Regions from separate parts of the Sinanaerobacter sp. ZZT-01 genome, predicted to be linked through region 1. Evidence: riboswitches for the same ligand, from Rfam matches in the RefSeq annotation. Region 1 holds a riboswitch; the other holds the start of a gene.
What was found. Region 1 has a riboswitch for thiamine pyrophosphate ahead of U5921_RS09320 (thiamine-binding protein). Riboswitches for the same ligand answer to the same signal wherever they lie in the genome.

Region 1 (16,366 bases):
ACCTAAATCGGCAGGATTCATATCTTCTTTTCTATTTTTCCTCGTGCTGACAATTACGATTAGAATCGTTGCCGCATAAGGAAGCATATCTACTAAATACTGTGAAATATGAATTCCCATACTCTGCAAACGCAATCCCAAAATATTAAGACCTCCGAATACGAGAGCACCTACCAAAGCTTTCCAGGACTTCCATGATGCAAAGATAACCAGCGCAACAGCAATCCAGCCTCTGCCTGCTACTACATTTTCCTGCCAAACAGGAACCGTAACCAAAGACATATAGGCACCACCAAGACCGCACATCGCTCCCCCAGCAATGATATGTGCATATTTATAAAAAGCGACATTGATACCGGAAGCATCTGCAGCTGCCGCATTTTCACCAACTGCACGCAGATTCAATCCCAGCTTCGTTTGATTCAAATAAATTGTTACTGCAATTACCAAAAGGTATCCAACATACACTAATATATCTTGATAAAATAATATTTGTCCTAAAACCGGAATCTGACACAGTCCGGGAATTGCAATTTTCACTGAAAGGGATTTAATTGCGGCAGGAGCTGCTGTTCCCATAAATCCCTCACCAACAAAACTTGAAAACCCCGTACCAAAGATCGTAAGTGTAAGTCCTGTGACCACTTGATTTGCCATAAGAGAAACCGTAAGAACAGCATAGATCGCCGCACCGGCTGCACCGGCTGCAAGGCTCGCAAGCAGAGCTAAATAAGGATTTCCTGTATGAAGTCCTACGGAAAATCCAATGACCGCTCCCATCAGCATCATGCCTTCTACACCTAGATTGAGGTTGCCTGCTTTTTCTGTTATCAGTTCTCCCAGTGTCGCATAAAGCAGTGGCATGGCCGCACCAACCGCAGCAATTAAAAATGGGGTCATTTATGCCACCTCCTTAATTGTCGTTTTCTCTGATTTTGTAAAAGAAACTTTATATTGCAGGAAAAATTCACTTCCTAATACGAAAAATAGGATAATTCCTTGAATCATATCCGCTACCGAAGCCGGAACCTGCATTGCAATTTGCAAATATGCACCTCCCTGAAGCAAGCCCGCAAAAATGATGCATACCGCTAAGATCACCGGTGCAGATAAACGGGAAAGCCAAGTTGTAATAATTGCAGTAAATCCATAATTATTAGAAATATTTGCGGTTAATGTTTTTTCTATTGCTGAAGCCTGAATCATACCAGTCAGACCACAAAGTCCCCCGGAAATCAACATCGCACTAATAATAATGGATTTAATATTCATTCCCGCATAGCGTGCTGTTTCCAAACTTTCTCCTACAACTGTAATTTCATAACCTTTTTTCGTGTGATTAATAAATATATAAATAAGTACAACTAAAATTAAGGCAATCACCCAGCCAATGTGAACGCCAAATAGCTTTGGCAGTACTGCATTTTCTGAAAATGTTGCAATTCTTGGAAATCCTTGTGAAGCTGGATCCTTCCAAGGTCCAAATTGCAAATAAGTCACCCATTTGATGGCAATATAGTTCATCATCAGAGTAAAAATCGTTTCATTCGTATTAAATTTTGCCTTAAAATAAGCAGGGATAAATGCCCATATGCCACCAAATAGAATTGCTACAACTGCCATACATAACAGCATAATCGGCATCGGAAGAGTATTCGGCAAATTTAATGCAACCAATGCAGCACCAAATGCTCCCATCATAATTTGTCCTTCTCCTCCAATATTCCAAAACTTCATTTTAAATGCAACCAGAATACCCAGCGAAGTCACTATAAGAGGAATTGCCTTCACTGCGGTCTGTTGCATTCTCATCTGCGTTCCAAAAGCTCCCAGCATGATCTCCCGAAATATTTGAACCGGATTAAACCCCATAATTGCAAGCACAAGTCCGGCGCAGATGATCGAACATAGAATTGCTCCAATCCGAATGATAGATTCCCTGTTTTTTGGAAGCTCTGCTCTTTTATTTACCTTTAACATAAGCCTATGCCTCCTTTTCCAAGGAACCTCCGGTCATAAGCAGACCGACTTCTTCCTTTGTTACTTCACTTGTATTGACAATACCCGTAATCTTTCCATTGCAAAGTACCATAACACGGTCACATAGCTCCATTAAAACATCCAAATCTTCTCCTATAAAAAGGACACCGACACCTTTTTCTTTTTGCTCATTCAATAAATCATAAATCTTATAAGACGCACCGATATCAAGTCCCCGTACTGCGTAAGCTGTAATCAGCACCTTTGGTTCGGAATCAATCTCTCTTCCCAAAAGAACTTTTTGAATGTTTCCTCCGGAAAGCTTTTTTACCTCGGTATAAATGCTTGGTGTTTGAATATCCAGCCGTTCCACAATCTTATTCGCTTTGGCAGTACTGTCTTCTCTCTTTAAAAATAAGCCCGGTTGTTTTTGATAGTCTTTTAAAATAATATTGTGCACAATATCCATGGTTCCTACAAGACCCATTCCCAGTCGGTCTTCGGGAATAAAACCCATACGAATTCCAAGCTGAATAATATCTCTCGGTGTTTTTCCTACGATATTATCTCCTTCAAAGAAAATACGTCCTTTATCTGCTTTAACAAGTCCTGCAAGCGTTTCACAAAGTTCCTTCTGCCCGCTTCCGGCCACTCCGGCAACACCAAGAATTTCTCCGCCGTACAAAGAAAAGCTGACTTCATCCAACGCATTCTTTTTCTCCTGATTGACAACACGCAGATTGTCCACCTCTAACAGAACCTTCTTATTTTCAATCTCTTTCTTTTTGATGGATAGGTTTACTTTTTTCCCGACCATCATTTCAATCAAATTAGGAACCTCTACCTTAGAAGTTTCTACAGTTTCCACTGATTTTCCCTTTCTCAAAACGGTAATGCGATCACTGATTTCCATTACCTCATTCAGCTTGTGCGTGATAATAACAACCGCACAACCCTTTTCTTTCATATTTCGAATGATTTGAAACAGCCGTTTGATCTCCTGTGGCGTCAACACAGCCGTCGGTTCATCCATGATTAATATCTTTGCTCCCCGATAGAGCACCTTAATAATTTCCAGTGTCTGCTTCTCCCCTACAGACATCTCATACACCCTTTTTTCAGGGTCGATATCCAGTCCATAGCGGTCAGAAATCTCTCTGATCTTTCGGCTTAATTCTTTTCCTTTTGTAAAAAAGCCGTTCTTTTCGCCTAAAATAATATTTTCTTTTGCACTTAACACCTCTACTAATTTAAAGTGCTGATGGATCATACCAATTCCCAGTGCAATGGAATCCTTCGGTGATGTAAAGTGAACCTGCTTATTGTGGATAGAAATAGAACCGCTGTCGGGGGTATAGATCCCCGACAGCATGTTCATTAAAGTACTTTTTCCCGCCCCATTTTCACCGAGCAGTGCATGTACTTCTCCATCATATACAGTTAGGTTCACATCTTCATTTGCTTTTACCTCACCAAATGTTTTCGAAATATCTCGCATTTGGATTGCGATTTCCTGCTTCATAAAAAGCCCTCCGATGTGTTTACTCTAGCAACAAATATTCTTAGATTATTGTCCGGTCGCACCTTTCACAAGCTTCGTCATAGCAGTATCCGGATTTGAAATTCCCCAAATCGAATCGCGGTCCAAAGAAGTACCTGCCGGAATCATAACACTTCCGTCATTGTATAATACATCCTTATCTCCAGCTGAGAAGACATTGAACTCACCGGATTCAATCTTAGCCTGAACTTCTTTAACTTTAGCCTTTGCTTCCGCAGAAACATTATCTGTCAACGGAGCAAGCTGTACGTATCCGTCTGCCATTGTACCATAATAAGCACCCGGGGTCCAAGTTCCGTCCATGATTTTCTGAATTTGATCAATGTAGTATGCTCCGTGATTCCATACCGGTGCTGTTAAATAAGCTCCAGGCGCAGCAGAACTGCTGTCCATATTATAACCGATTGCATAAGCACCTGCTGCTTCTGCTGCAATCTGAGGGCCAGCTGTATCACAATGCTGTGCGATGACGTCATAACCTTGATCCAATAACGCTTCCGCTGCCTCTTTTTCCTGCGCAGGGTCATGCCAGCTGTTTGTATAAATAACCTTTACTTCCACATCCGGGTTTACGGATTGTGCGCCTAAAGTAAATGCATTAATTCCAATAATAAGTTCGGTATAAGGATAAGCTGCAACGTATCCAAGCTTATTGCTCTTCGTTGTCATTCCAGCGATGATGCCGGAAAGGTATCTCGGCTGTTCCATTGCACCGAAATAGTTTCCAAAGTTTGTATCGTTCATTTTATTTCCGGAGAAATGAAGGAACTTGACATCCGGGTATTCCTTCGCCAATTCATCAATTGGATTCATAAATCCAAAGCTCGTAGCTACGATTACACTTGCGCCTTGATCCATCAGATTAATTGCAGCACTTTTTACTGCTTGGGATTCTTCTGCAACACTCTCCACTTTTAAAGTCTTTACTTTTCCTTTAAAATGATCCTTTAATGCTATTCTTCCATTATCCTGCGCTTCCGAAAACCCGCCGTCGCTTGCCGGTCCTACATAAATGAATCCGACTGTCAGTACGTCGTCTTCCTCTTCTGCTTCTTTGGTTGTTCCGCCGCAACCGGAAAATGCGCCCATCACGAGCACAAGAACCATTAACAGTGCCAAAATTCTTTTCATATTCGCTCTCCTTCTTTCATTATCCTTTGTTTCCTTAGTTTATTTCTAATTAAAGAAATTCTATGTTACCGTCCTTAATGGACTTTATAACCGCAAGGGATTCTACGCGATAGCTTTCTTTTCTGAGTTTTTTAGCCCCACCCTGAAATTGCTTTTCAATAACAGCTCCGATTCCAACTACTTTGCCTCCGGCTTGTCTCACTAAGTCTGCCATTCCGAACGCAGCTTCACCATGTGCCAGAAAATCATCCACGATCAACACTCGATCACCTTTTTGTAAGTATTTTTTAGCGACTCTGGCAATCGAAACCGTTCCTTTTGTAAAAGATTTTACTTCTGCTCCGTAAAATTCGTCCGTCATTGTGTTCGGAGACGTTTTTTTCGCAAATACGACTGGTAAATTCCCGAAATGCATCGCAGTGATGCATGCAATTGCAATTCCAGAAGCTTCAATTGTTAATATCTTATTTACATTTTGATCTCCGAACAAACGCTTAAATTCTTGTGCGATTTGATCAAGAAGTTCTACGTCAATCTGATGATTTAAAAAAGAGTCAACCTTCAATATCTCTGTACCGATTCCGACTCCATCTTGTATGATTCTATCCTTTAAAAGCTGCATTTTTTATCACCTTTCTTTACTGCAAACCCTATTTATTATTATAATGAATGTCACTCGGTTTCGTAAATAGTTTTCTCAATATTTCAGAATAAATTCCTATAAAAAAACCAATAAATGGTCGAAAACACGAACAATATTCTACAACGTTCGATTAAATATTCGCTTATCTTTCCGTTTGTCTATATTGATTCCGATTCATATACGCATCATAGCGCACTTTCTGTTCGTCACGAAGGAGGGGCATGCCATATTGATAGCAGTCCACTACATCTGCATCTTTTACAATTTCTTCAATCCAGCTTCCAATCTCTGATTTGCTGCTGTGATGTTTTACCGCCAATGAAATTAAGTCAATTTCCTCTTCTGTAAATAAATCTAAATCATATAAAAATTTCTTCACCGGCTGGTATCCTTCTTCTGCATGTCCCTTCTGCTCGCCGGTTAAAATCCTTCCAAAATCATGCACGCTGCATGCGCAGGCAGCAAGCTCCGCATCCTGTCCACGTTCTTGTGCCATTAAATATCCTAAACGGGCGCAACTAGCCATATGAACACGTTCCCAGTCTAAGCTGTGATCTCGTTCCTTTTTCTTTCCCTCTTGTTCTCCAATCACATACAAAAGTTCCTTCTGTAACTTTAAAATCCGATCCATCTAAATCCACTCCTCTGCTTTCTCTACAATATTCTGTATGTCATTAAATAATTTGCATGAATGATACCCGTCTGCTACCGCGTGATTTACAAAAATAGATAGAGGAATTTCTACCTTCTCCTGTTTTTCTATGTATTTTCCAAAACTGATCACCGGAAAATACATGTGCGGCTCCGTAAATGTATCGCAGCTGTAATTCGTGAAGTGAAGCCATGGGACACCTGAAATCGGGCAGAAATTTTGCGGCTTATCCGGTTTTGTCTTCACACCCTTTACCCCCCGATACGTTTTCATATCCTCTGTTGCATTTTTATAGAATGTCAAAAAATCCGGATGAAATTCACTCCATATATCGGAAAAAGTATGATCATCTTCGTGAAAAATCGTATAAGAGGGATGCAGAAAATTCCAATATCCCAATCTTCCTTCTGCATCGACCTGCATTCGAAATTCTTTATTCTGATTAATCCCCATGATTATGGCATATATAAAAGCCGGATAAAATTGAATTTTTTTACTCTTAATCCTTTTATAGAAAGCGGTTAGGTCAAGATCAGCGGTCAAATTATAATTGGTGCGGACCATTTTCATGTAATAGTCAAAATGCTCTCGCCGTTCATATTTTTCCATATCTATCAAATGAAATTCTGCCTGATTCATGCAATAAACTCCTTCTATCTTCCCAATAAGATGTTTACTCATTCCTTCCGTACATTGTATCAGATTTTTTATTAAAATGCACTTCTCCATGCTTATTTTCATTCTTTAATAATCTGTGATAAATGATTGACTTTCACGCATATCGAGTCTATTCTATAATTGAAAGTATTCTAAATGGGGAGCTGGGTGAATCCGGCTGAGAGTGAAACTGACTCGTTTCTGACCCACAACCTGATTTGGATAATGCCAACGTAGGAACATATCGTTTTTGTTTTTCTGCGTAGGGTAACCTGCGCAATTTTTTTAACGTTTCACGCATTCTATCCAATTGAATAAGAAATAAAGGAGTAAACTATGATGAAACAACCAGAAGCAAGCATTGCAATCCAAGTATTACCGGATGTCGAGGGAGAAGAAGTGATTCGTGTCGTAGACAAAGTAATCGATTATATAAAATCGACCGGCTTAAATACCTATGTCGGTCCGTTTGAAACGACTATAGAAGGTGATTACGATACTCTTATGAACATTGTGAAAGAATGTCAGCTTATCTGTATACGTGCAGGGGCCCCAAGCGTCGCTTCTTATGTGAAAATTTTCTATAATCCGGATGCGGGGGTATGGAGCATTGACAAAAAAGTTACGAAGCATCACCAATAAGCTTTATCCTATTTCTTTCCTGGCACTTATCCTTTTTCTATGGGAGCTTACCTGCCGGATGGAATGGGTTCCCCCCTTTATGCTTCCTGCTCCGGAAGATGTACTCAATGCTCTTGTTACCGATTTTCCGCTTCTGATGCAGCATTCTGTGACCACCTTTCAGGAAGCGGTCATCGGTCTTTTTCTGAGTGTTTTTTTCGGTGTTCTGATTGCTGTCATCATGGATCATTTCTCTGTGTTATACAAAGCAGTTCATCCGGTCATCGTATTGACACAAACCGTACCGACTATTGCCATTGCTCCCCTGCTGGTTCTTTGGATGGGCTTTGGAATTGCGCCAAAGATCACCTTGATCTTTATAACCTGTTTTTTCCCGATTGTAATCAGTACGTTAAGCGGGCTGCGTGCCGTCGATCCCGATTCGATCCGTTTACTGGAAAGTATGGGGGCAAGCTCTTTTCAAATTTTATTTCGTGTCAAATTAAAAGCAGCAAGGGAATCTTTTTTTGCAGGTCTACGTGTTGCCGCTACCTATTCCGTTGTTGGAGCTGTCATATCGGAATGGCTGGGCGGGTTGCAGGGACTAGGCGTATATATGACTCGCGTGCGAAAATCCTATGCTTTTGACAAAATGTTTGCTGTCATTTTCCTCATCAGCATCGTAAGTTTACTCGTCATGAAATTAGTCGATATTATTGAAAAGAAATCTATGCCATGGAAATACTTAAACAAAGGAGAAGAATAATGAAACACTTAAAAATAAGAAAACAAGCTGCACTCATTCTAATCTTATCATTCCTTTTAATCCTATCTTCCTGCGGTGCAAACAATCCAAAGGATAGCTCCGCAGATCATTTAGAGAAAATCACCTTTGTACTGGAATGGTCACCAAACACTAACCACACCGGGGTATACGTTGCACAAGCAAAGGGCTATTATGAAGATTTGGGATTAGATGTAGAAATTGTCATACCTCCGGAAAATGGCGCATCTGCCTTGGTCGCCAGCGGCAAAGCGCAGTTCGGCGTTGACGTGCAAGAAGGTTTAGGCACCGAACTTACTCTCGACAACCCTTTGCCGATTACCGCAGTTGCCTCAATTATAGATCATAATACATCAGGCTTAATTTCCGAAAAAGAAAAAGGAATTGACGATTTCTCCAAACTGGAAGGAAAAACATATGCATCTTGGGACAGTCCCACAGAGCTTGCAATTATGAAGCAAACTATGACTGATGCAGGCTGCGACTACAGCAAACTCAAAACCGTGCCTGCACCAGCTACGGATTCCGTTTCTTTAATCCGCTCAGGTGATGTTGATGTCGTATGGGTTTATGAAGCTTGGGACGTTATTTCTGCAAGACTAGCTAATGTTGACTTTAATTTTATTAAGTTCAGCGACGAAACACCCGTCTTGGATTTTTACACACCACTTATCATCGCAAACAATGACTTTTTAAAGGAGAACCCCGAGACTTCTAAAAAATTCATGGAAGCAACCGCAAAGGGATACGAGTATGCAATTGAAAATCCAGAAGATGCGGCTCAAATTCTAGTGAATGCAGTACCTGAGCTTTCCTTAGATTTAGTGACTGCAAGTCAGCAATTTCTCGCAAAAGAATACAAGGCGGAAAAGACAAAATGGGGAAGCTTTGACGAGCAGCGCTGGATTGCATTTTATGACTGGATGTATGAGCAAAAATTAATTCCTTCTCCACTAGGGCATTCCGGTTTTACAAATGAATTTCTTCCTCAATAACAGGAGCTTTTTATGAATACACCAAAAATAACAGCTTTGGAAGCTGTATCTATCTGTAAAAGCTATGAAAATGAACGCATTATCGAAAACATTTATGTCAATGTGGCCGAAGGAGAACTGGTGTCTCTTCTCGGTGTCAGTGGTATTGGTAAAACAACACTGTTTCACATTCTCTCCGGACTGGAAAAGCCGGACTCCGGCTCAGTAAAGATTTATGGCGAAGCAGTAACAGGTCAGGCTGGAAAAGTCAGCTACATGCAGCAAAAGGATCTTCTTTTGCCATTCGAAACTATTTTACACAACATATGCATGCCTCTTCTTCTCAGGGGGATTCCGAAAAAGCAAGCTTATCAGCAGGCAAGTCAATATTTTGAAGAATTCGGATTGAGCGGCTGCGAAAAAAAATATCCTTCTCAGCTTTCAGGCGGAATGCGACAGCGTGCAGCGCTCCTTCGCGCTTATCTTTTTTCTGATCGAATTATGCTGCTTGATGAACCGTTCAGCGCATTGGATACACTGACTAAAACCTCCATGCATCAATGGTTCTCAAATATTATTGATGCACACCAGACGGCAACACTTTTCATTACTCATGATATTGATGAGGCGATTATACTTTCCGACCGAATTTATATCATGTCCGGTTTCCCCGGAAAAATTACGCATGAATTGTCAATGGACTCACAAAACCGACGCAGCCCTGATTTTTATACAACAAAAGAATTTATAGACATGAAACGCGAGATTATAAAAAAAATTAATGATAAAAACTGAATAAATGATATAAATACAAAAGACTGTAATTTGACATTGATCAAATTACAGTCTTTTGTTAAATGAAATGAAATATCTAATCTATCTTTATTTTGTATACTGCATAATTTCGCTGTTATCTGCCCGCTCTGCGTCGCTCCAGCTCTTTTAAAAGTTTCTTTCTAAGTCGGATATCATCCGGTGTTATTTCAACTAATTCATCATCGTCAATGAATTCCAAAGCTTCTTCCAAGGTAAAAACTCTGGGGGGTGACAACTTAATCGTATCATCACTTCCAGCAGCCCGCATATTGGAAACTTTTTTAGCCTTGCATGGATTCACGATCATGTCCTCATTTCGACTGTTCATACCAACAATCATTCCCTCATACACTTTAACACCAGGATCAACAAACAGCGTTGCTCTCTCTCCGATATTATTCAATGCATACGGTGTCGTAACACCTTCCTCCTGTGCAATGACCACTCCATTTACTCTTTGCGGTATCTCTCCTTTATATCCCTCAAAGCAATCAAACCGTCTTACCAGAGTTCCTTCTCCTCGCGTATCATTGATAAATTCACTTCGATATCCAAGTAAACCTCTTGTCGGAACGGCATACTCCAAACGGGAACGCCCGTCCTTTCCCGACATGGATTTCATCATTCCCTTTCGCATATTCAGCTTAGAAATGACAGTTCCGGAATATTCATCCGGCACCTCAATCACCACGTCTTCAATCGGTTCCATCTTTTTCCCATTTTCTCCCTTATGCATGATGACTTCCGGCTTTGAAACTGCCAATTCATACCCTTCCCGTCTCATGTTTTCTATCAGTATAGACAAATGCAGTTCTCCTCTTCCGGAAACCTTAAACCCATCTGTAGAATCAAGCGGCTCTACAATTAGTCCTACATTTACTTCTAATTCTTTTTCTAAACGTTCTTTGATATGTCTTGTTGTAACAAATTTACCAACCTGCCCTGCAAATGGAGATTTATTTACCATGAAGTTCATAGAAAGTGTTGGGTCTTCAATGTGTATCATAGGCATTGCACTCGCTTTTCCTTCATTGCAGATCGTTTCACCGATACTGATATCAGAAATACCCGAAACAACTACAATATCTCCACATTCTGCTTCTTCTACCGGCATTCGTTTTAAGCCACGATATACAAAGACTTGATTGATTTTTCGATTCGCAATCGTGCCATCTTCTTTGGTTACGCTTACAACTTGTCCGCTTTTTACTTTTCCCTTGTAAATTCTTCCGATTCCCAGCCGTCCAATATAATCATCATAAGCCAAAGTTGAAATTTGAAGCTGCAAAGGCTCCTCCGTCAGATCATCATAAGGTTCTACATGAGAGGTTATCGTGTCAAAAAGCGGTATGATGTCTTTTCCCTCATCATCTAATTCATACTGCACAATTCCCCGCTTCGCAATCCCATATAAAATCGGAAAATCCAACTGCTTATCATTTGCTTCCAGCTCCATAAACAGCTCATATACCATATCAACAACTTCTACAGCTCTTTGATCTTTTTTATCAATCTTGTTAATTAAAAGAATTGGATTCAGTCCCATTTCTAATGATTTTTGAAGGACAAAACGAGTTTGTGGCATTGGTCCTTCACTGGAATCCACTAATAAAATTACCGTATCTACTGTCTTTATAATTCGCTCCACTTCCGAAGAAAAATCGGCGTGACCCGGTGTATCTACAATATTGATTTTAATATCACCATGCATAACGGAACAATTCTTTGAATAAATTGTGATTCCTCGTTCTCTTTCTATGTCATTGCTGTCCATGACGCAATCGACCATTTCCTCATTTTCTCGAAAAACTCCGCTCTGTGATAAAAACGCATCCACCAGAGTCGATTTTCCCGCATCAACGTGCGCAATCACTGCAACATTGATTATTTTTTGATTTCTTGCCATTCAATTCCCTGCTTTCTATACAACTTTTTTTATATTAAAAGAAAACCATAGTATTTATTACATAAAACACCTTAATTTTCCTTTTTTTTGAAATAATTCTCTCAAACTTAATTAGTATAGCATAAAATAAGTTTACGCACAAATTATTTTCATATTTCATACTATACCATATCCCTTACTATTTTATAAATTTCAAAAGGAGAATCCATCATGCCAAGCGTATATCTAAGCCCTTCTGTTGAAGAAGAAAATCTTTACATAAACGGAGGCACGGAAGAGTGCATTATGAACTTAATTGTTGATACTATGATACCCTACCTAAATGCAAGCAATATTATTTTTGAACGAAATAATCCGAATGACAGTCTCGCCCAAGTCATTGCGCAATCCAATTTAAGGTTCCGAGATTTGCATCTTTCCATTCATTCAACCAACGCACCTAAAAATTTATCCGGTCTTCTTCAAGGTCCTGACGTATATTATTATGCTTATGATCCAAATTCTAAAAAAGCCGCAGAAACAATTTCAAAAAATCTAGCAACTATTTATCCAAATTCCAATCTAATTACTGAGATTCCAACTGTAGCATATGAAGAACTGCGAAGAACAAAATCCCCTGCAGTGCTAGTGAATCTCGGCTACCACGATAACTTTGATGACGCACAATGGATCAAAGAGAATATTTCTGCCATTGCAAAAAATCTATCCTTATCTTTAGCAGAATTATTTGGTACTCGATTCAGTGAATCCTTTTCATACTAAGCCTAAATAACCCCACTTCGAAAAATGCTTTTCTGGCTCTGTAGTAGACTTTTTAAACAAGAACTGCTAAAATATTCTTATTGAATTTAGAGCTTTACCAGAAAGGAAATTACTTAATGCGTACTATTTTATGGTTTTTATATTTTGCTTTATATTTGGTTTTTGTCTTACCTAGAACGAAGCGTGTGGAAGCAATGCTGAAGCGAGGTGAAGAAAAAAAGGCAGCCCCAATTATCAAATCCACTGTTCAGACCTGGGCAAGTAATCTTTTAAAAGCAGCAGGCGTACAGGTCACTGTATCTGGACAAGAAAATCTTCCTGATGTTCCTGCACTTTTCGTGTCAAACCATCAGGGTAATTTTGATATTCCTATTTTGCTTTGCAAGCTAGGCCCTCTTATACCAATTGTCGCAAAAATAGAAATGCAGAGGCTTCCGGTTATACGTACCTGGATGAAATTTTTTAATTGCCTCTTCATGGATCGAAACGACCCACGGCAATCACTGCAATGTCTAAACCATGCACAGAAGATGCTGGAAGAAGGACAATCTCTCATCATCTTTCCTGAGGGAACAAGAAGCAAGGGCGAAAAAATGGGTGAATTTAAACCGGGTGCACTCCGCTGTGCTTTAAAATCAAAAGCGCCTATCGTGCCAATTGCCATTCAAGGCTCGTACCTGGCTATGGAAAAGCAAGGTTTTTGGATTCACCCGGCCAAAGTTCATGTTACAATTTTACCTCCGATTTCCACTGCAGAACTGACAAAAGAGCATACCAAATCAATCAGCGAAGACATTCACGATGTGATTGCTACAATCGTACAGCCTGAGTAGAAAGGAAATATCTTATGCAAAATTTTATTTCGCTTCTTAAGCAATCCATTTCCCAAGAAACATTAATTTATATAAGCTTTGGAAATGTAAGAAATAAATCTACTTTATACCGAAAAGTTACCATACGCCCCGTTCTTTTACGTAATCAATTATCTTACCAGGCAACGTATCATTTTGAAAAAAAAGTAACGCATAAAAATTTCAAACAAGAAGATTGTATCTCTTTTTGTATTGAACTTTTAAAAGATTCTTTTAAGCAATGTAATCTTTTTTGTGAGGATGCGGATTATCAAATTCTTGCTGCAAAAGTGGACAAGCTCAAAATAATAAAAAGCTCTCCCAGTAAAAGAAAAGAGGATATTCAGCTTTCACACAACCAAGAAAAGCAATATATCATCCCCGATGGAGAGCCTTGTGATTTCTTGATTCATCTTGGTGTGATGACAAAAGAAGGCCGAGTAATTCAAAGACATTACAATAAATTCCGTCAGATTAACCGTTTTTTAGAAATAGTGTCTGATGTGATTGACTATCTCCCTGACAGGGCAAAGATTATTGATTTCGGCTGCGGAAAGGCTTATCTTACTTTCGCCTTATATTATTACCTGAATTTCAAATTAAAAAAAGATGTTACAATCATAGGTCTTGATTTAAAAGAAGATATCATTGATTTTTGTAATAAAATTGCAAGTCAGCTGCATTATGACAGACTTGTTTTTCAAATGGGAGATATCGCAGAATACCAAGAAACTGCAAAAGCTGATATGGTCGTAACGCTTCACGCTTGTGATACTGCTACAGATTTTGCGTTAATTAAAGCGGTTTGTTGGGAGGCATCGGTCATCCTATCCGTACCTTGCTGTCAGCATGAATTATTTTCTCAAATTCACAACGATATCAATTTTCCGATTTTAAAGCAAGGTATTCTAAAAGAACGATTCTCTGCGATTCTTACGGATTCTCTTCGGGCTTTAAAGCTCACGGAGCATGGTTACGATGTATCCATGATTGAATTTACAAGTCTGGAACACACTGCAAAAAATATTATGATTCGTGCGGTTTCTGACGTGAATAGGAAAAATCAGCAAACAGCAGCAATGAAACAAGCCGCAGAGGAATTTAAAACACTCTGCAGCTTTTGGAATGTCAATCCTACCATTTCCAAATTGTGTTAAGAGCACAATTTGATCGGATCTATCACACACTCATTATATGGAATTAAAAACTCTCTGATCCCGCTGGAATAGGGTGCAATATCGTATTGCATATAAAAAAAGACGATTCCTTCCGGTGTGCAATAAAAATTCTTCGCATCAAACGTTTCTGTTGCAAGTGATTCATAGTTTTCAAAATATAATTCTGGCTGCTTACTAATTTGCTCTTTTACTATTCTTAAAATATAATTTTTAAAATCTAAGTAGCAGCCAAAGAGCTGATTTAACTTAACCTTATACCCGTTCTGTAAGTTAAAGGTGTAAGCATACCGAACCGTATTCCCATGCGCGCCACCCATAAATACATATTGATCAAAATATAAGCTCAATATGCAGCCGCTATTGTAGGTAATCTGATGGTTCACATAAGCACCGTATGGAATCATAGGAAAATCATTTTCAACACTATATTTATACTGTTCTACTGCCATGTTATACAGCTCTGTTGTAATATAATCTTTATACTCCAATGCTCTCGTTTTGAAAAAATCATTAATGTCGCTCAATGTCATGATATAAAAGCTTGAATAAAATTGCGGGTATTCAATGCGATACACCAAGACGGTTTCGCCGTCGTACGCCATTGATTCTTCTACAATCATATTTTTTTCTGTAATTATACTATTTTGCAATCTTCTCCTCCTCCTTTCAATATAATATCTGCACTGTAAGTGCACTTGTCTGGGGAGGTATACTTGCTGTTTGGAAATTAGCTCGTTCAATCCGTACGATTTGTCCCGGCTTTATCGCTTTTGCAGAAATCCCCTTTCCGCATCGATCTCTGATCTTTGTCTCATCACTGACTACATACCTAACTTGACTGTAAATATCATCCTCATAGCCGGTTAAAATGTAATAAAATCCATTGAATTTTTCTACATTCAGTACACGGCTTTCTTCAATCAGTGAAGAATCATTTTCCTGTACAGTCTGTATCAAATATGCCCTTGATTGAGGCGGATTGCTCCTTGTCATGGCAGATGAGAAAACAGCATCAATTATCATATCTTCTTTTAGGTTTTCTAAACTGCTTCTCCTTCCAAACTGATCCCTTATGACTGTATTTTTGCCTACTAATAAAATTAAAAAATTTTCATCAATTGCTTGATCCGAATTTAACTGTGTATAGGTAATGGTCACGTATCCGGTTCCATTTTGAATAAAAATGGAACTGATTACGGCATTTTCAGCTATCATGCTATCTCTCATTGTACTCATTTTTCTACCTCATAACTTTGCTATTTTATGAATTGCAAACTATATACTATTTATATTAGTTTTCGAGAAAAAGGTTCATACTGAAGCTCTTCTCTACTTTCTAATCTAGCAGAATAAATCTGCAAATCATGAGATAGACTGCAATAAAAAATACCCTGTAAAAAGTATCTCTAATACGATTTTCACAAGGTATTCCATTTGAAGAGATAGGTGGTACGAAAATCTCTCAAATAATTTTATAAAATTTTCTCTAAAAAGGCCCTCATACGATCGTTTTTCGGCGCGCCAAATATTTCATCCGGTGTTCCCTCTTCAACAATCACTCCATTATCCATAAATACGACACGGTCAGCGACTTCTCTTGCAAAACCCATTTCATGTGTGACCACAATCATAGTCATACCATCTTCTGCAAGCTTTTTCATAACATTTAGAACTTCTCCGACCATCTCCGGATCCAATGCGCTTGTCGGTTCGTCAAACAGCATGACATCAGGCTCCATCGCCAAAGCCCTGGCAATCGCCACACGCTGCTGCTGGCCACCTGAAAGATTTGCGGGATACTCTTCCGCTTTTTCAGACAAGCCGACTGCATCAAGCAGTCTTTTCGCCTT
Region 2 (16,366 bases), 910 kb from region 1:
AATGTAAAATAATGTATCATTGGGTTGTATGATGTACTCTTGCATTGTAATCCTCCTTTCTATTTATTCAATTTATAATATGTTCTAAAAAATATATTGCTACTAACTCGCTTAAAATGCCTAAGATAAAAAAATAACATGCCTCGAAAAACATGCTATTTTTTATTTATTTTATATGTTTACTCAATTTAATATCACTTGTTCCAATTTTTCTTGTGTTTGCTGTATTTTATTTTGAATCTCCTTTTTCGTATCATCCAAGTGTTTTTGCATCTGACGAACCTGTTTATGAATATCTTCAATTTTATTTTGACTCGTTTGAATATGATTCAGTACTGTCCAATCCGCAAAGATACCATCGAAGAAAAAATCAGCAAAATATAAAAAACCACTGACCTTCGCATGTACTTCAGATTGAATCTTCACATCTTCAAGTTCTTCTTTATATTTTTCTAAAAGAGTTTGCAATTGCTGTATTTCCTGTTCTGCCTCATCTAAGTGGGAATGTTTTGCTATATTAGAAACCAGCCCCCCACCAAGCAAATCCCAAGTCCCCCACCCTTCGGCGCTGTCTAAGGATTGTGTAATGCTGTGTATTTTATTTATAACACTTTTTCCGATTGAGTAAGCTTCGTTTAGTTCTTTACCCTGCTTCTTTAATGCAGATAACTCATTTTCAAGTTTAAAAATTTTAGGCCCATTAAGCGAGTCCGTCTTTTTCATAATTTCTTTTTTCTCATTTAAAAGCTGTTCGTATTCCCCTTCGCAAGAAGATAAATCTTCAAGTTCTTCTTCATATCTTTGAATGTCCTGATTGATCGTTTTTAATTGTGTGCAAATCCGCTCATATTTTACCGATGCCACATAGGCTTCTTTGGATTCTTTTTGCAGCTGCTCTTCTTTTCGTCCTGTAATGGAATAATACACGGAAGACAAGCTAAGACCCTTTAATTTATTTACATCTGTCTGCTCTTTATCACGCAATGACTCCAAGATGTTTTCTTTTTCTTCCAAAACTGCTCTTTCATTTTCTAAATCTGCTATCATATCTTCCAGATTTTTCTTCCGTGTAACCTTATTCTGCAAACTCTTAATTCGCTGTGTTAATTGATCCATTTCAATATTTCCCATTATACTCCCCTACATTTCATTATCTGACTAATTAATACTTACCCATACGTAAAATTTAGTTCATACATTATATTCTTTCCAGTTCTCCTTTTACTAATAGGATTATATAATAATATGTAACTCAATTTTTTCATAAAATCCCTGCATTTTATTATATACTCTATACTACTTTTTAATGTAAACCGTATAAGGATAATCCATATGATATCCAAGCTTTTCTGCCAACGCAACAGAACGCAAATCATGTGCATCCCAACTTGGATACAATCCTCGATCCAAACATTCTAAAATTAATCCTGCACCACAAGCTGTTGCAAGTCCTTTTTTTCGAAATTCAGGCTTTGTGTCTATTTCAACCTCTATACCATCATTATAAATCGTATATGATGATGCCCCGGAAACGGGTTTGCCGTGATCGATTACAGCAACTCCAATTCCTCTTTTTCTATAATCATGGAAATCTAAAAACTGTGAGCAGAGATCCTTTGACCAATTTTCACCAATGATGTAATCGTAGATTTCCTGGTCAATCAATTTGAGAGTATATGTTTCTCCTAAGGATTTCACATATTGCTTCAACCTTTCAACGTTAAAAATGTTTGGTTCTTTCTTAATTGCATATCGCAGAGTCTCCTCTACACGATTTCTCCAAACAGATTTAATGATTTGACCCCATTCTTCATTCCGAGGAATCATAATCGGTGCTGCCGCCTGAGCCACAAGTTTCTCATTTGGTTTTCCCGCATAGAAGCAAAAGTCCCCTATTACAATCTGTGCTGCAGATGGATTTTCATTTTCAAGTCTTTGATAGAAATGACCGGTTCATTTTGTAAATTCATAAGTTATTCCCTCCCCCCGAATATAAAAGCGATCTTAATCTGGAAGTTTCCTCCCGCATCTACTGCAAAATTCAAAATCAGCGTTTGCATTTGCTCCACAATATGGACAATAATGAAACTTCTGATCCTCTATTTTTAGATCCATATCGCTTTCAGAGCCTTGTTCGTCTTTTACTCTATTATTTATATATTCCTGCATCGGATCACGCTCTTCTGAATTTTCCACGATATCATATTCTGAAAAACGATTTTTATTTGTTGCATTATTTAAATTGTAGATAGCCTGCACAATAGCCATGCCTACAAATATGATTCCGAACAATGCAAAGAACCACGGTGCTCCCATGCTGACCGCAAAAAACGTCCAAAATATTCCAAATATTCCTGCTGCAATGGACCCAATTCCATTCATCATGGAAGGCCCTCTACCCGGCTTAATACTTTTCAAGACTTTCTCCCTTTCTTTACTATATGATATGAAACTGGTTTTTTCCGTTTTTTTTCGCTTCATATAAACCCTGGTCTGCGCGTATCATGATCGAATCAGGTGTATCAAAAAACTGTACCTGAGTCATCCCTAAGCTGATTGTAATTCCGTGTTCTTTCAGCTCTTCTATTGAACCTATATATTCCACTAAATCTTGTGCTGTCTTCTGCGGATCGCTTCCTGATTCGTAAAGAATGCCCGCAAATTCATCACCACCCCAGCGGGTAATTAACGCTTCTGCTCCCATTTGTTTTTTTGCCATAGTCCCGATTAATCTTAATACTTGATCTCCAAAAATATGTCCATGTGTATCATTCACACATTTGAAATTGTCAATATCAAATACAAATACTGTAAATAATTTACCTGCTTTATTAAATTGATCTAATGCATCGTAAATCGACTCATCAAAAGCTCTCCGATTCGGCAGATTTGTCAGCTGGTCGGTCTTAATCAATTCTGTAATATGTTGTTCATATCGGCGAACTAGATAAAACCCTAGTAGAAGTAAGAGTAAAATGACCAGTAAAATTATAAAAAGATCGCTTAGCATCTGGGACTGAAAGGATTTTTTTAATATTGAAGTATCTTTTTTTACCATAAGGTACCAGTCCATCTCCGGTATGTATCTCGTTATTAAGTATCCGTCTAAATTTTGCTCTCGGTAGCGAAATGTTTCCAATGACTCTTTATTTTTTATTATCTCATCTTTAAATTGAGCAATCACCGGTTCATCAAACAAATTTACTTTTTCAATCAATTTGCTGCGGGTATGAACCTGCATTAAGCCTTTGTCATTGATTAGACAAGCTTCTAAGTCAAAATTATCTTCAAATTTTTTTAGAAGGAATTGTACTTCATCCATTTTTACGCCAACACCGACAACCCCCATGAGAGCACCGTTATCATCTTCAATTCTGCAATTAATAAAAACCGTCAGTATGTTATTTGCAACTTCATCCGTATCTACATCTAAATCATAGAGCATTTCTCCGTCAACAAATGTATAATACCATTGATCGTGTTCATTGTCTCCGGAAATTTTTTTATGGATACCTTCATAATGGTAGTAGTGATTCGATTGTGCTGAAACTAAAAAAACTGAATTATAGTTGTATTTCAGCTTGATCCCAACAAGGAAATCCTGTAATTTTTTTATGTAATCAACATCGTCTAAATGATCCTGTTCGTTAGATAACCAATCCTTTAAGAAATGATCATTTGCCATAGTCAAGGATACGAAAATAGGCTTGGTCAATTCATTGTTAATATCAGAATAAATGTTGGTAGAAGTCAGCTTTGATATATTTTTAATATCATCTTTGATCACTTTGCCATAAGTATAATAATTTACAAACGAAATCGAAATGAATCCAATTAAAATTATTATACTAATCATTAAGCTTATCCGCATTTTCAAATACTTTATCATAAGTTACACCTACATCTAGTTTCGCTTTTTAGCAAATATGTTTTTATTATACACCAAAATTTAAAGTTCGACATTATTTATTCTGTAAAATAACACTCCTATCAAGGTATTTTCTCTTGCTTACTTTTTCATTAAAATCGTTTTTTATTATTTTGATCCCACTTAAAAAGGAGCAACATTTCATTGCTCCCTTTTCGTTTTATTTTTTATGAATGGAACTTTATTTTTCATTACAAGCTCCCTATCATAAAATATATTGTTATAGTAATTGATAAAACAGCCCATGCTTTGTGCAATAAAAATATAATTTTCCGTGTCCAAGCCGTGGAAGGCGAAATTGCAGTCCCCATTCCGGATATTGCTTTACAAGAAAGACCTTGTCTCCTGTTGCAAATGCAGCAAAAGAAATAAAATGATCTTTTTTCATCTCATGATCGGATGAAATATATAATTCATCTTCAATCGATTCTACCTTAAGTTCATGTTCATCTGGTGCTTTTTCTGCTGTCAAACCATTTAATCTTCTTCCGCAGCATGAAACATTTGCTTCACTTGCCGCAGTCAATAAATTACCACATTGCGGACAGACGTAAAATTTTATCTTTTTCATGTTTCCTCCGACACTTTCATTGAGATTCACTCTTCCCAATAAAATTTCTTCTATATTTACTCCAAGTATTTGCGATAAATCAGAAAGTAACGAGACATCCGGGCAGCCCAACCCACGTTCCCATTTACTGATCGTTCGATCACTAATATTCATAAGATCCGCAATTTCTTTTTGGGTCATTCCTTTTTCTTTTCTTAGCGTATAAATTAAATCTCCAACCTTTTTGCAATCCATTTTCTCACTCCTTTCCACCTTTTTTAATAAAATCCCAGCTTTTTTACATCAATCCAAAAACGATTCTTTCCAGTACTTTTTACCATCCCATGTTCTCGACAAAAAATGAGAATCAATTAACTCCCGTCTCAGTAAAAAATAATCTCCAAAAGTATGCCAATGATCAATTATGGAATTTACTTCTTTTTCTGTATAATCCTGATTATATGAAAATTTTTCAGCAAGATACAGCAATACTTCTCTCTTCTTTTCTCCTTTGGCGGGCAATCGAATAATTTTTCCGTTTTCATCTAAAAACGTTTCTATCGCTTTCATAACGATCAAACACTCCTTCTCTAATATAGTATATCAGGGTCAATCTTTTCCATCCAGATTTCCTCTAATGTCTTTATGTCTTCACTGAATTCCTTTTCTGTTTGTGTCTCTTTTTGAGTTAATTCTTCTAAAACTTCAAAAACAAAAGAATCTTTTCCAAATATAGTCCACTCTTTTTGCAATTTATAACTAATACAGCTTCCTGTATAGCAAGAAAAATCAAATCTATTTTTACTTCCGGCCAAATCAGTAGTACTCTGTAGAAGACATTTTCCATTTATAAGGTTTTTAATTTGATAAACACCTCCGTTAAGCCTGCGCCGTTTATAAGCATTTATCTTTTCTTTTCGGCCTTGCTCCATAAGATCACCTCTCTTTCAAATCAACATGCAGTCAACCCTTGTAAAAGTATACACCCATAAAAGAGAAAGAAGCAATCAACGAACCGTAGAGTTTTGATCTGAATTTTTATAGTGTACAGTTTCTTCTTTTTTGCATACATTATTATTACCTTGAAAGGGGAATCACATTGTGTATGAATTTAAAAAAATAACCCCATTAAACGGGTTTGATCTAAATGATTTGAATAACGCTAGACAAAACAACTACGCTTGGTCTATGTGTGAACTAGATGATTATATTTACGTCGGAACCGGAAAAAACATCCCGTATTCCACGATTAAAAAATTTGCGCCAAATGCTCAAATACCTTTTTTAATTAAACCAAATAATCCACTTAACCACTCTGCTGAAATATGGCGCTATAAAAAAGACGGTTCGCAAAAATGGGAAAGAGTATTTCAGGCAAAACAAAACTCTAAGCTGACAGGTTTTCGTTTTATGATGCAGGATAATCCGCCAAACAGTGCTCCTTGTATCTATGCGGCAGCTGTTGGAGAAAAGACTTCAATGCAAATATTAAAATCCAGCAATGGAATCAATTGGTTCTTTGTTCAGATGTATGAGCTGCCTGGCTCTTCAACCAATTCAATGCTTCGACATGGAAATTATCTGTATGTTGCTCCAATTGACGAATTCAGTACAACATCCTTTCCACCACTCTACCGCAGTCAAAATCCTGAATTTTACGATTGGGAACCTGTTATAAACCCATTTGCACTTTATTTTGATTCAAGCTGTAATCCACATTCTCAGATCACGGCTATGAGTGAGTTTCACGATAAAATATACGTGGCAACTGTAAACAGCGATGGAGTTCAGATTTGGAGAACAAACAGCGAAGAGCCTGAAATGAATCATTGGACATTGGTAGCTGACAAAGGATTTGGTGATTCATTAAACAAATATACCTTTAGTATGGAAGAATTTAACGGCTATCTTTATGTGAATGCAGCCAAGGAGCTACCATTTGCATGGGCTGTCCCATTGGGTTGCGATGTGTTACGCATTGATCAAAAAGACCGTTGGGAATTGGTAGTCGGAGGTAGACCTCTTTTACCTTCAACCCCATCTACAGGAACGAGAAAGGAAAGTTTATCCGGACTCGGATCTGGATTTAATAATCCATTTAATGTATATGCCTGGCAAATGAAAGAATTTAATAAACAACTCATTGTCAGCACATTTGATGATTCTAGCAATATGGAGCTGCTCTTAGCAATCTTACTAGCAAATAAAACAGCAATTGAAAATGCCATTGGTCCTCATAATACTAAAATGATCCTTTCTATTTATGAAAAAATTATAGCAGTTCTTCACCAATTTGAATATTCAATTGGTTTTGATTTTTATGTGTCTGATGATGGTGTTCATTTTAAGTGGGTCACCTTAAGAGGTCTTTGCAATCCAAGCAACTATGGCGGGAGGACTCTTTATATTGATACCTTCAATGATTTGTATCTTGGAACAGCAAATCCATTCCAAGGCTGTGAAGTATTTAAGACAGATGGAAACACTCATTTTGATGGCTGTCCAGTTGAAAAACTTCATTATGAGTATCTAGCAGATATTGAAGAAATGCTCGAAGTGCATTGGGATATTTTATCCAAGAATCTTCCGGTCATTTTCGATCATGTAACTTTATTTCATTCAATGAATTAATCTCACTTTTATAAATTAAACAATTTGCTATAAAATCAATTGCTCCATTCTAGAAATAAAAGTATTCTTTGAATGGAGCAACCTCTTTACTATAAAATGTCTATATATTCACCAGAAAGTGCCTTGTTCATACTCCGTACCGCACAGAATTTCCCACACATCGAGCAGGTATCTTCATGCTCTGGTTTTCTTTCCTCACGTATCATTTTTGCTGTTTCAGGATCAATTGCGCGGGTCCATTGCGCATCCCAGTCCAAAGTACGCCTTGCGTCTGCCATTCGATCATCCTCTTCTCTTGCTCCCCGTACTCCTTTTGCGATATCGGCTGCATGCGCTGCTATTTTTGATGCAATGATACCTTGTTTTACATCTTCAACATTGGGCAGTGCAAGATGTTCAGCTGGTGTTACGTAACATAAAAATGCAGCACCAGAGGCAGCAGCAATAGCTCCACCGATTGCTGCGGTTATGTGATCATAGCCTGGTGCAATATCCGTTACAATCGGACCTAATACATAAAATGGAGCTCCCATACACAGCGTCTGCTGAATTTTCATGTTCGCTTCAATCTGATCCATAGGAAGGTGTCCCGGCCCTTCAACCATCACTTGTACATTTTGTTCCCATGCTCGCTTTGTCAATTCCCCTAAACGCACCAGTTCTTCAATCTGGCAGACATCAGATCCGTCGGCCAGACACCCCGGACGGCAGGCATCGCCAAGAGAGATTGTAACGTCATATTCTTTACATATTTTTAAAATTTCATCGTAGAATTCATAGAATGGATTTTCATTTCCGGTCATACACATCCAAGCAAAGACTAAAGAACCACCACGAGACACAATGTTCATCTTTCTTTTATGTGTTCGAATTTGATCGATGGTTTTCCGTGTAATGCCACAATGTAAAGTTACAAAATCCACTCCATCTTCTGCATGAAGCCGTATCACATCTAAAAAATCTTTAGCTGTTAAAGCGGCCAAGTCTCTCTGAAAATGAATCACAGAATCATAAATCGGAACTGTTCCTATCATGGCAGGGCATTCGGATACAAGCTTTCTCCTAAACGGAATTGTGTCTCCGTGAGATGAAAGATCCATGATTGCATGGGCTCCTAATCGAATGGATTCTAATACTTTTTTCATCTCCACATCATAGTCCTTGCAGTCACGTGATACGCCTAAATTTACATTGATCTTTGTTCGAAGCATAGAACCGATTCCCTCAGGCTCAAGGCATGTATGATTTTTATTTGCACATATTACAACTTTTCCAGACGCAACAAGCGGCAGCAATTCCGCTACATCCATCCGCTCTTTTTCTGCTACTTTTTTTAATTGTTCTGTAATAATGCCTTTACGTGCGGCTTCCATCTGTGTTGTATAATTTCTCATTTCATCCTCCTATCTGAAAGCAATGGTTTATTGGACCATTCCCCTCTCCCAAATTTAGATTTGACCGGATTGCTCCTGATACATATTCCTTTGCATTTCTCACACTCACTTCTAAAGAAAATCCTTTTGCAAGACCGCAGGCAATGGCAGAACTAAGCGTGCAGCCGCTTCCGTGTGTGTTTTCATTTTTTAATCTAACTCCTTTGAACCACTGTATTTTTCCATTTGCATATAAGACATCATCTGCATTTTTCTCGCTATGTCCGCCTTTTACCAACACAGCCGCATTACATTTTTCTGAGATAAGCTTTGCGGATTTTTCCATAGATTCCGCATCTTTAATGGAAATTCCGCTCAATATTTCTGCTTCACTAATATTGGGTGTCAGAAGGTCTGCCAAAGGGGCCAGTAAATTTAATATGGAACTCACAGCATGATCCGTTAGCAACTTGCTTCCGCTGGTAGATACCATAACCGGATCCAAAACAACATTTCTTACTCGATACTGCTTTAGTTTGTCTGCAATAACAGTCATCAGAGCTATATTTCCGACCATACCGATTTTTGTTGCATCGGGATAAATATCTGTAAAAATAGAATCCAATTGTTTTTCTAAAAATACAGGCTCACATTCAAAAATAGCCTGTACTCCCATTGTATTTTGAGCAGTCAAAGCAGTAATGGCACTCATTGCATAAACGCAATGTGCAGTCATCGTTTTCAAGTCTGCCTGTATTCCTGCTCCTCCGCTACAATCAGAACCCGCAATTGTCAAAGCAACATTCATAGTAATTCCTCCATTGAAAAAATACTTTTATCTGCAATTTTTCTCAGCGCTTCCCAATCTCCTTCTGCGCTTGCATCATATATGCCAATCACTCGAAACCCGGCATGTTTAGCTGTAATCGCTGCATGCAGTGCATCTTCAAAGACATAGGTCTCTCCTTTTACTGTACCAAGAGAGTCTAATGCTTTTTCAAAAATAGCGGGTGTATCCTTACCACATCCGACTTCCTGACACGTCACAATAGTTTTAAAATAGTGTTGGATATTGAGGCGTTTTAAGCAAGCCTCCGCCAGATATTTATCCGTTGCAGTCGCAACGCACATTGGAATATCATGGCTTCTTAGTAATTGCAAATAGGCTTTCACTCCTGGCTTCATTGGAATTTCATTAAAATAACTGTCTTCAATGATGAGATTGATTTCCTTTTCAATTTCTTCGTTCGTCTCTATCAGTCCATATTGCTTTTTGATGAATGCAACCCCTTGTGTAAGGCTTAAAAACTTTAGTTGCTCCCAGAGGTTCGGTTCAGGCTGATATCCTTTTTTTCTTAAATAAGATGCAGCTACCTGATTCCAAACGGGCATGGAATCTAAAAGAGTCCCATCCATATCAAAAATGACACCTTTTATATTAATCAGACTATTCATAATAAACAACTGCCTCAATTTCTTTCTTTAACTTCTTTCCTGCTTCATAAATCGAGTTACCCCCAAATAAGGAAGATACCACTGCAATTCCCGCAATGCCACTCCCTGAAAGCAGCGCTACATTATTAGCAGAAATCCCCCCAATTGCTACGACCGGGATCGATACCGTAGCACAAATTTCTTTCAACGTCCGGTAGGAAACCTCTGCAGCATCTGTTTTGGTAGATGTATTAAACATCGCACCAACACCCAGATAGTCTGCTCCTTCCCTTTCTGCAATTTTCGCCTGCATAACAGTTTGTACGGAAACTCCTAGTATTTTCTCAGCTCCAATCAGGGCTCTTACTTCACAAGCTCTCATATCACTCTGTCCGACATGAACACCATCCGCATCACTTTCCAGTGCAATTTTAACATTATCATTAATGACAAACGGCACATTGTATTTTCGAGCCAGCACTTTTATTTGCTTTGCTTCTTTTAAAAATTCACACTCTTCCATTTCCTTTTCACGAAGCTGCAAAAAGGTTACTCCTGCTTTCAGTGCTTCTTCTACTTGCTCCCAGAAAGTCTGCTTTCCAATCCAAAAACGATCCGTAACCGCATATAGTAAGATGTTTTTTTTATCGAATTTCAAATAAAGCACCTTCCTTCAATTTTTCATCGTTCATCTGACTCATTACATCCATGAAAAATGCTTTAAATGAACCGTTTCCTCCATGTATTTCCCGAATCTTTTCCCGGGCAATTTCTCCGGAAAGCCCAACTGCACAGACTGCAGCTGCCGTTGCTTCTAGGAGGCAGTTTGGATTTGCCGTACCATAGGCAGCAATCACAGCCGTTAGCATACAGCCACTTCCTGTAATATGAGACATCATTGGATGCCCGTTTCGGATGACATAAGTGGTATCTTGATCAGATACCAAATCAATTGCTCCGGTTACTGCAATAATCGAATCTGTTTTTTTACTCAATTTCTTAACAAAATCAACTGCTGCAAAAAGATTATCTTCTGTAATTGCATCTTTGATATCTGCATCAACACCCTGTGTCGTCCCTCTTCCGTTTGCTATTGTTTTTATCTCTGAGATATTTCCTCGTATTACGGAAAACTTCACTTCATCCAAAAGTCGAAATGTTGTTCTGGTACGTAGCGAAGAGGCTCCCGCCCCAACCGGATCGAGAATGGTGAAATGATTCAATTCGTTTGCTTTCTTTCCTGCGGCAAACATTGACTGGACGGTTCTTTCGTTTAATGTTCCTATATTTATATTCAGCCCGCCACAGATACTTGTAATTTCTTCTGCTTCCCGGATATCATCGGCCATAATCGGTGCACCGCCGCATGATAATAGCATGTTTGCAACATCCACTACTGTTACATAATTGGTGATACAGTGTATCAACGGTTTTCTTTCTCGAACTGTCTCAATGACTCTTTGATCCATATCTGACCTCCCCGCAAATAAAAAGAGTTCATACTCATAGGAATATGAACTCAAAAATAAAATTTACTTCTGTGTTTATTTTCCCTACGTTGGCATTATCCAAATCAGGTAATATAGGTCGAAGTTCGATTACTTCCTCTCAGCCTGCTTCACAAGCTCCCTTTTTTTTCAATGTATCATAGATTATTATACTTGTCAAATTACAATTCGCATTATTCTACGTATGCTGTACGTGTATTATTGTGCCATTGTTTGATCGTACATCCGGCATTTTCAAAGAAAGCACGCATTGGAATATAAGTTCGGTTATTGTAAATCACGGCTTGTGTATCCAATGCAATCGTTTGTCCATTTACGGTAATGCTTGGTTGTCCAATTGGAATTTGGATTGTTTTACCGTTTCCAGTCGCTTTGGCTACCTGGTTTACTGCATCGTAACTTACCGTCATTCCGACGGCTTCTGCACTTTTTCGAAATGGAACCATTGTCCGGTTTGCCGCATCAATAAAAGGATATCCGGAATTTGCATCATACATGATCTCTCTGTTCTTATAAACAACTGTCGGCTTATTAACAAAGTTAGATACTCCCATAGCCTGTGCTTCTTTAATCGTATCATAAATCAATGCAGTCAAACTTTGTTCTCCTGCAGCATCGACATTAATAACCCAACTAAACATACCACCGCCATTCTGCAAACCCAATTTTGTCTTTTCACGAATGGTATTGATGCCATTGTAATTCGATTCTTGTGTTTCATCTGCTCCCAATACTTGATCTATGTATGCATATTCTGGATCTTCTGCAATTAAATCACGATATGTTTTCCAGCTTGGTAATGCATAAAAAGGTACACCTATTACCAAACGGTCTGTACTAATTCCTCTTATATTGTGCCAGTACTGAAGGGATACGTCCGGGAACCACAAAGGACTATTTGTTCTTTGCAAGCTATAGGTCATTACATGGATCCAGTCAAAGCAATCAAGACATGCATCGGTAAATCCATTTGTACTGGGGATACCTTGATCTGCTTTATAGGTACCTGAAACTGCTACAGTGAAATACTTTCCTTTTGCTTTCAATTCTTTACTTAACTGCTGCATAACTGATTCACAATTTTTTGCAGATTCTCCGACTAATGGGCTTTCCCAATCAATATCGATTCCATCTAAATCATAATCTTCAAAAAGACCCATAGTTGATTTTATAAAACGGATAATCGAATTCTTGTCCGAAGCCATAACATCGAAATCCATAGCAGTAGAACCGCCTCCGATCCCCATAAAAACCTTTACTCCATGCGTATGTGCCCTTTCTATCAAATCTTTTAGCTGATCCGGATTCTCTAAAGGGCGAAAACTTCCATCTGCATAGGGTTCAACAAAAGCATAGACGATATAATCCAGCTTATCAAAACGAATATCATCTAAATTTGTTTTATAAGAATAATGAAAATAAGCTCCTGCTCTAAATTTTGAATTCAATCTGTCATTCGTCGTTTCTGCTCCGTAAACAGAGACAGGAACGCAAATACTCAAGAGGCAAAAACAGAGCGCCCCTATTATACATTTCTTTATTTTTTGTTTGGTATACATATGCTTCTAATTCTCCCAGTCTGATTAAATTTTTTAATTATATTTATTGAAAGACCTGTTTTTTTATTTCTTCAGAGTGTTTCATTTTTATTCTCATTTTTGCAGCGATCTAAATAACTCTGTAATATAATGACCGCTGCCTGCTTATCAATTACTTTTTTTCGTTTCTTGCGACTGACATCGGCTTGAATTAAAACTGTTTCTGCAATGACTGTGGTAAATCGTTCATCTTCATATACCATTTCAATATGCGACATACCCGTACTGCGTAATTTATTTTCCAGCATTGTTTTAAAGGTATATACCTTTTCTGTCTGCACACTGTCTGTTCCATTCAAATTTTTAGGCAATCCAATGACTACTGTGCTGCATTCATGCTCTCTAATCAGCTGTATTACCTTATCTGCATCCTTTCGAATGCCTACTCGTTCAATGGTCATTAATCCCTGTGCGGTTAAAAGCAAGCTGTCACTTACCGCAACACCAATGGTTTTGTCTCCTACATCCAGTGCTATACATTTCAAAACTATTTCCTCCATCCCCTCTTTTCATTCATCTTGATTAAAAAAGCCGCCCTGTCACTCCTCTAAAAGTCTTCCACCTCATTTCCACTACTAGATAAAAAAAGTGTAAATGAATGAAATAAAAATTTCAATTTACACAAATTGGCTGAGTTCTATAATCAGGTACAGTCAATCAATTCAAATGCTTTTTTGAAAACACATGAAAGTACCAAATCTTAAATACTGCTTTATTTTGTAATTTTAATGTCAGGTCAAGGTGCATTTTTGAAACATAGGAAATAGCATTCTATAACGATATTTCCTATGTTATAAAAAGGAGCGGACAAGAATGTCCGCTTTAACTTTTTATTTTTTTAAAAAATTTCTCAACAATTCCTCAACCAAATCATCTCTTTCAATATGCCGAATACGATTTCTTGCATTGTTGTGACCGGTAATGTAGGAAGGATCTCCCGATAGAATGTAGCCTACCATCTGATCGATTGCATTATACCCTTTTTCTTCTAACGCATTATAAACCGTTCTCAGGATTTCTTCGGTTGTTTGTTGTTCGCCTTTATCTGGGCTATTAAACAGTATGGTATTCCTGTCCATTCTTTCACCTTCTTTCCTATTGAGTTCATTATAAGCAAAATAAAAAACAGAAACAAGGTGTTTTTCGATTCTTAATATTGTTGTAATATTCTATAACAATGTTTCTGCCAAAGAAAAGGCTTCCTCAATCTTGGAAGGATCTTTTGCTCCGGCTTGAGCCATGTCTGCCTTACCGCCGCCACCGCCTCCAGCTGCTGCCGCAATTTTCTTTATAATATTTCCTGCATGATAGCCACGGTCCAATAGATCATCAGCAACTGAAACCATAAAGGTTACCTTGCTTCCATTTACCGTTGCAAACAATACAATGATTCCTTTTTCCTTATCCTTTATTTCATCTGACAGTTTTCTTAAATCATTGATATCACAATCTTCAAATCGTTTGGTAATCAAGCGAATTCCATTCACTATTTTTGCATTTGCTATCATATCTTCCAGCTCGGAACCCATCGCCTGCATTTTTATTTGCTCGAGTTCTTTTTTATATGTCTTAAGCTCTTCGTTTAAAGTTTGGATACGAGAGATTAAATTAGAAGGATTTGCTTTCAATTTTTCAGAAGCAATAGTGATTAACCCTTCGTCTTCCGTTAATTTTGAATAAAGCCCAGTTCCTGTAATAGCTTCAATCCGACGAACACCAGAAGCAACACCAGACTCAGAAAGAATTTTGAAGGCACCGATTTGACCGGAATTGGAGACATGTGTTCCACCACAAAATTCAATACTGTAATCTCCTACGGAGACTACACGCACTCTTTCACCGTATTTTTCTCCAAACAACGCCATCGCACCTAGTTTTTCTGCTTCTTTAATTGGCATTTCTTCACATTTAACTGGTATAAATTCAATGATTTTTTTATTGATTTCTTCTTCAATTTTTTCAAGAGTCTCTTTTGTTATCGCTTCAAAATGAGTAAAATCAAAGCGGAGCCCTTCTGCGCTGACGCTGGAACCTTTCTGCTGAATGTGATCTCCTAAAGTGTTCTTCAATGCTTTTTGCAATAGATGTGTCGCCGTATGATTACATGTAGTCTTGTTTCGATTCTCAACTTCTACGGATACATCAAGAGTCTCTCCTACACAAATCTCTCCGCTTTTCACCAGTGTCTTGTGTAAAAAAACATTTTTAACTCGGCTCACGCCTAAGATCTCAGCATGACATGCCGCACTTTCTGCACTACCCTTATCACTGGCCTGTCCTCCGCTTTCTGCGTAAAATGGAGAACAATCAAATACGAGATGTCCTTCTTCTCCTTCCCTCAATACGTTAAGTGAAGTTTTTCCAGAAAAAATACCTACTATTTTCGCTTTTGCATAAAGTGTTGTATATCCGATAAATTCAGTGTCCGGTAAATCGACATATAAAGAAGAATCGTCTGCCCATCCCGCATCTGTTTCCGATTTTCTCGCAGCTCTTGCCATTTCCCTTTGATGTTGCATATGTTGATTAAAACCATCCAGGTCCACTTGTAAATCAGCTTCTGCTGCAATTTCCTGCGTCAATTCAAGTGGAAATCCATACGTATCATATAATTTGAATGCTTGTTCCCCAGAGAGGCATGTTCCGCTCTTCTGTTTCGCATCGTGAATATAGTCATTCAAAATTTGATTTCCCTGATCAATCGTCGTGCTGAATTTTTCTTCTTCTACAGATATAACTCGCTGGATATATTCCTTCTTTTCCTCAAGCTCCGGATATGCACATCCAGATGCTTCCATTACCTTTTGAGACAAATCCGCTAAAAAAGGGCCCTCTAATCCCAAAAGCTTTCCATGTCTTGCCGCTCTGCGAAGAAGCCTGCGAAGTACATAGCCTCGTCCTTCATTGCTTGGCAGAATCCCATCGCCAACCATAAAGGTAACAGACCGAATGTGGTCGGTAATAATCCGAATGGAAACATCCGTCTTAGCCTCGCCATTATGATAAGCAACACCGCTGATTCGAACTACCTCATCCAGTATAATTCGTATGGTGTCTATGTCAAAGATCGAATCGACGCCCTGCATGATGCAAGCTAAACGCTCCAAACCCATTCCGGTATCTATATTGGGATTTGCAAGGTTTGAATAGCTGCCATCTTCTTCTCTGTTAAACTGTGTAAATACATGATTCCAAAATTCAATATAGCGATCGCAGTCACACCCTGGCTTACAATCCTCTTTTCCGCATCCATATTCTTCTCCACGGTCAAAATAAATCTCCGAGCATGGGCCACATGGACCTGTTCCAATTTCCCAAAAATTGTCCTCTTTTCCCAAAGGTAC

Region 2: another riboswitch for thiamine pyrophosphate. It lies ahead of thiM (hydroxyethylthiazole kinase); the one in region 1 lies ahead of U5921_RS09320 (thiamine-binding protein).

What each region holds. Positions count from the first base shown of each region.
Region 1 is NZ_CP141728.1:1,943,469-1,959,834, reverse strand. It holds gene U5921_RS09355 (ABC transporter permease) at 1-900, opposite strand, end outside; gene U5921_RS09350 (ABC transporter permease) at 901-1,980, opposite strand; gene U5921_RS09345 (ABC transporter ATP-binding protein) at 1,985-3,502, opposite strand; gene U5921_RS09340 (BMP family ABC transporter substrate-binding protein) at 3,548-4,672, opposite strand; gene U5921_RS09335 (xanthine phosphoribosyltransferase) at 4,722-5,294, opposite strand; gene U5921_RS09330 (HD domain-containing protein) at 5,458-5,946, opposite strand; gene U5921_RS09325 (chloramphenicol acetyltransferase) at 5,947-6,606, opposite strand; TPP riboswitch at 6,772-6,881, shown strand; gene U5921_RS09320 (thiamine-binding protein) at 6,961-7,266, shown strand; gene U5921_RS09315 (ABC transporter permease) at 7,235-8,011, shown strand; gene U5921_RS09310 (ABC transporter substrate-binding protein) at 8,011-9,024, shown strand; gene U5921_RS09305 (ABC transporter ATP-binding protein) at 9,037-9,798, shown strand; gene typA (translational GTPase TypA) at 9,914-11,725, opposite strand; gene U5921_RS09295 (N-acetylmuramoyl-L-alanine amidase) at 11,936-12,487, shown strand; gene U5921_RS09290 (lysophospholipid acyltransferase family protein) at 12,604-13,320, shown strand; gene U5921_RS09285 (SAM-dependent methyltransferase) at 13,335-14,495, shown strand; gene U5921_RS09280 (DUF3298 and DUF4163 domain-containing protein) at 14,492-15,166, opposite strand; gene U5921_RS09275 (hypothetical protein) at 15,183-15,752, opposite strand; gene U5921_RS09270 (amino acid ABC transporter ATP-binding protein) at 15,989-16,366, opposite strand, start outside.
Region 2 is NZ_CP141728.1:2,851,004-2,867,369, reverse strand. It holds gene U5921_RS13905 (LysM peptidoglycan-binding domain-containing protein) at 1-45, opposite strand, end outside; gene U5921_RS13900 (hypothetical protein) at 184-1,131, opposite strand; partial or broken gene U5921_RS13895 (GNAT family N-acetyltransferase) at 1,297-1,914, opposite strand; gene U5921_RS13890 (zinc ribbon domain-containing protein) at 2,005-2,418, opposite strand; gene U5921_RS13885 (sensor domain-containing diguanylate cyclase) at 2,438-3,856, opposite strand; gene U5921_RS13880 (helix-turn-helix domain-containing protein) at 4,149-4,733, opposite strand; gene U5921_RS13875 (DUF2087 domain-containing protein) at 4,782-5,048, opposite strand; gene U5921_RS13870 (GIY-YIG nuclease family protein) at 5,069-5,410, opposite strand; gene U5921_RS13865 (hypothetical protein) at 5,580-7,109, shown strand; gene thiC (phosphomethylpyrimidine synthase ThiC) at 7,199-8,503, opposite strand; gene thiD (bifunctional hydroxymethylpyrimidine kinase/phosphomethylpyrimidine kinase) at 8,505-9,290, opposite strand; gene U5921_RS13850 (HAD family phosphatase) at 9,287-9,937, opposite strand; gene thiE (thiamine phosphate synthase) at 9,930-10,583, opposite strand; gene thiM (hydroxyethylthiazole kinase) at 10,561-11,385, opposite strand; TPP riboswitch at 11,450-11,558, opposite strand; gene U5921_RS13835 (glycosyl hydrolase family 18 protein) at 11,598-12,983, opposite strand; gene ruvX (Holliday junction resolvase RuvX) at 13,055-13,507, opposite strand; gene U5921_RS13825 (IreB family regulatory phosphoprotein) at 13,853-14,101, opposite strand; gene alaS (alanine--tRNA ligase) at 14,192-16,366, opposite strand, start outside.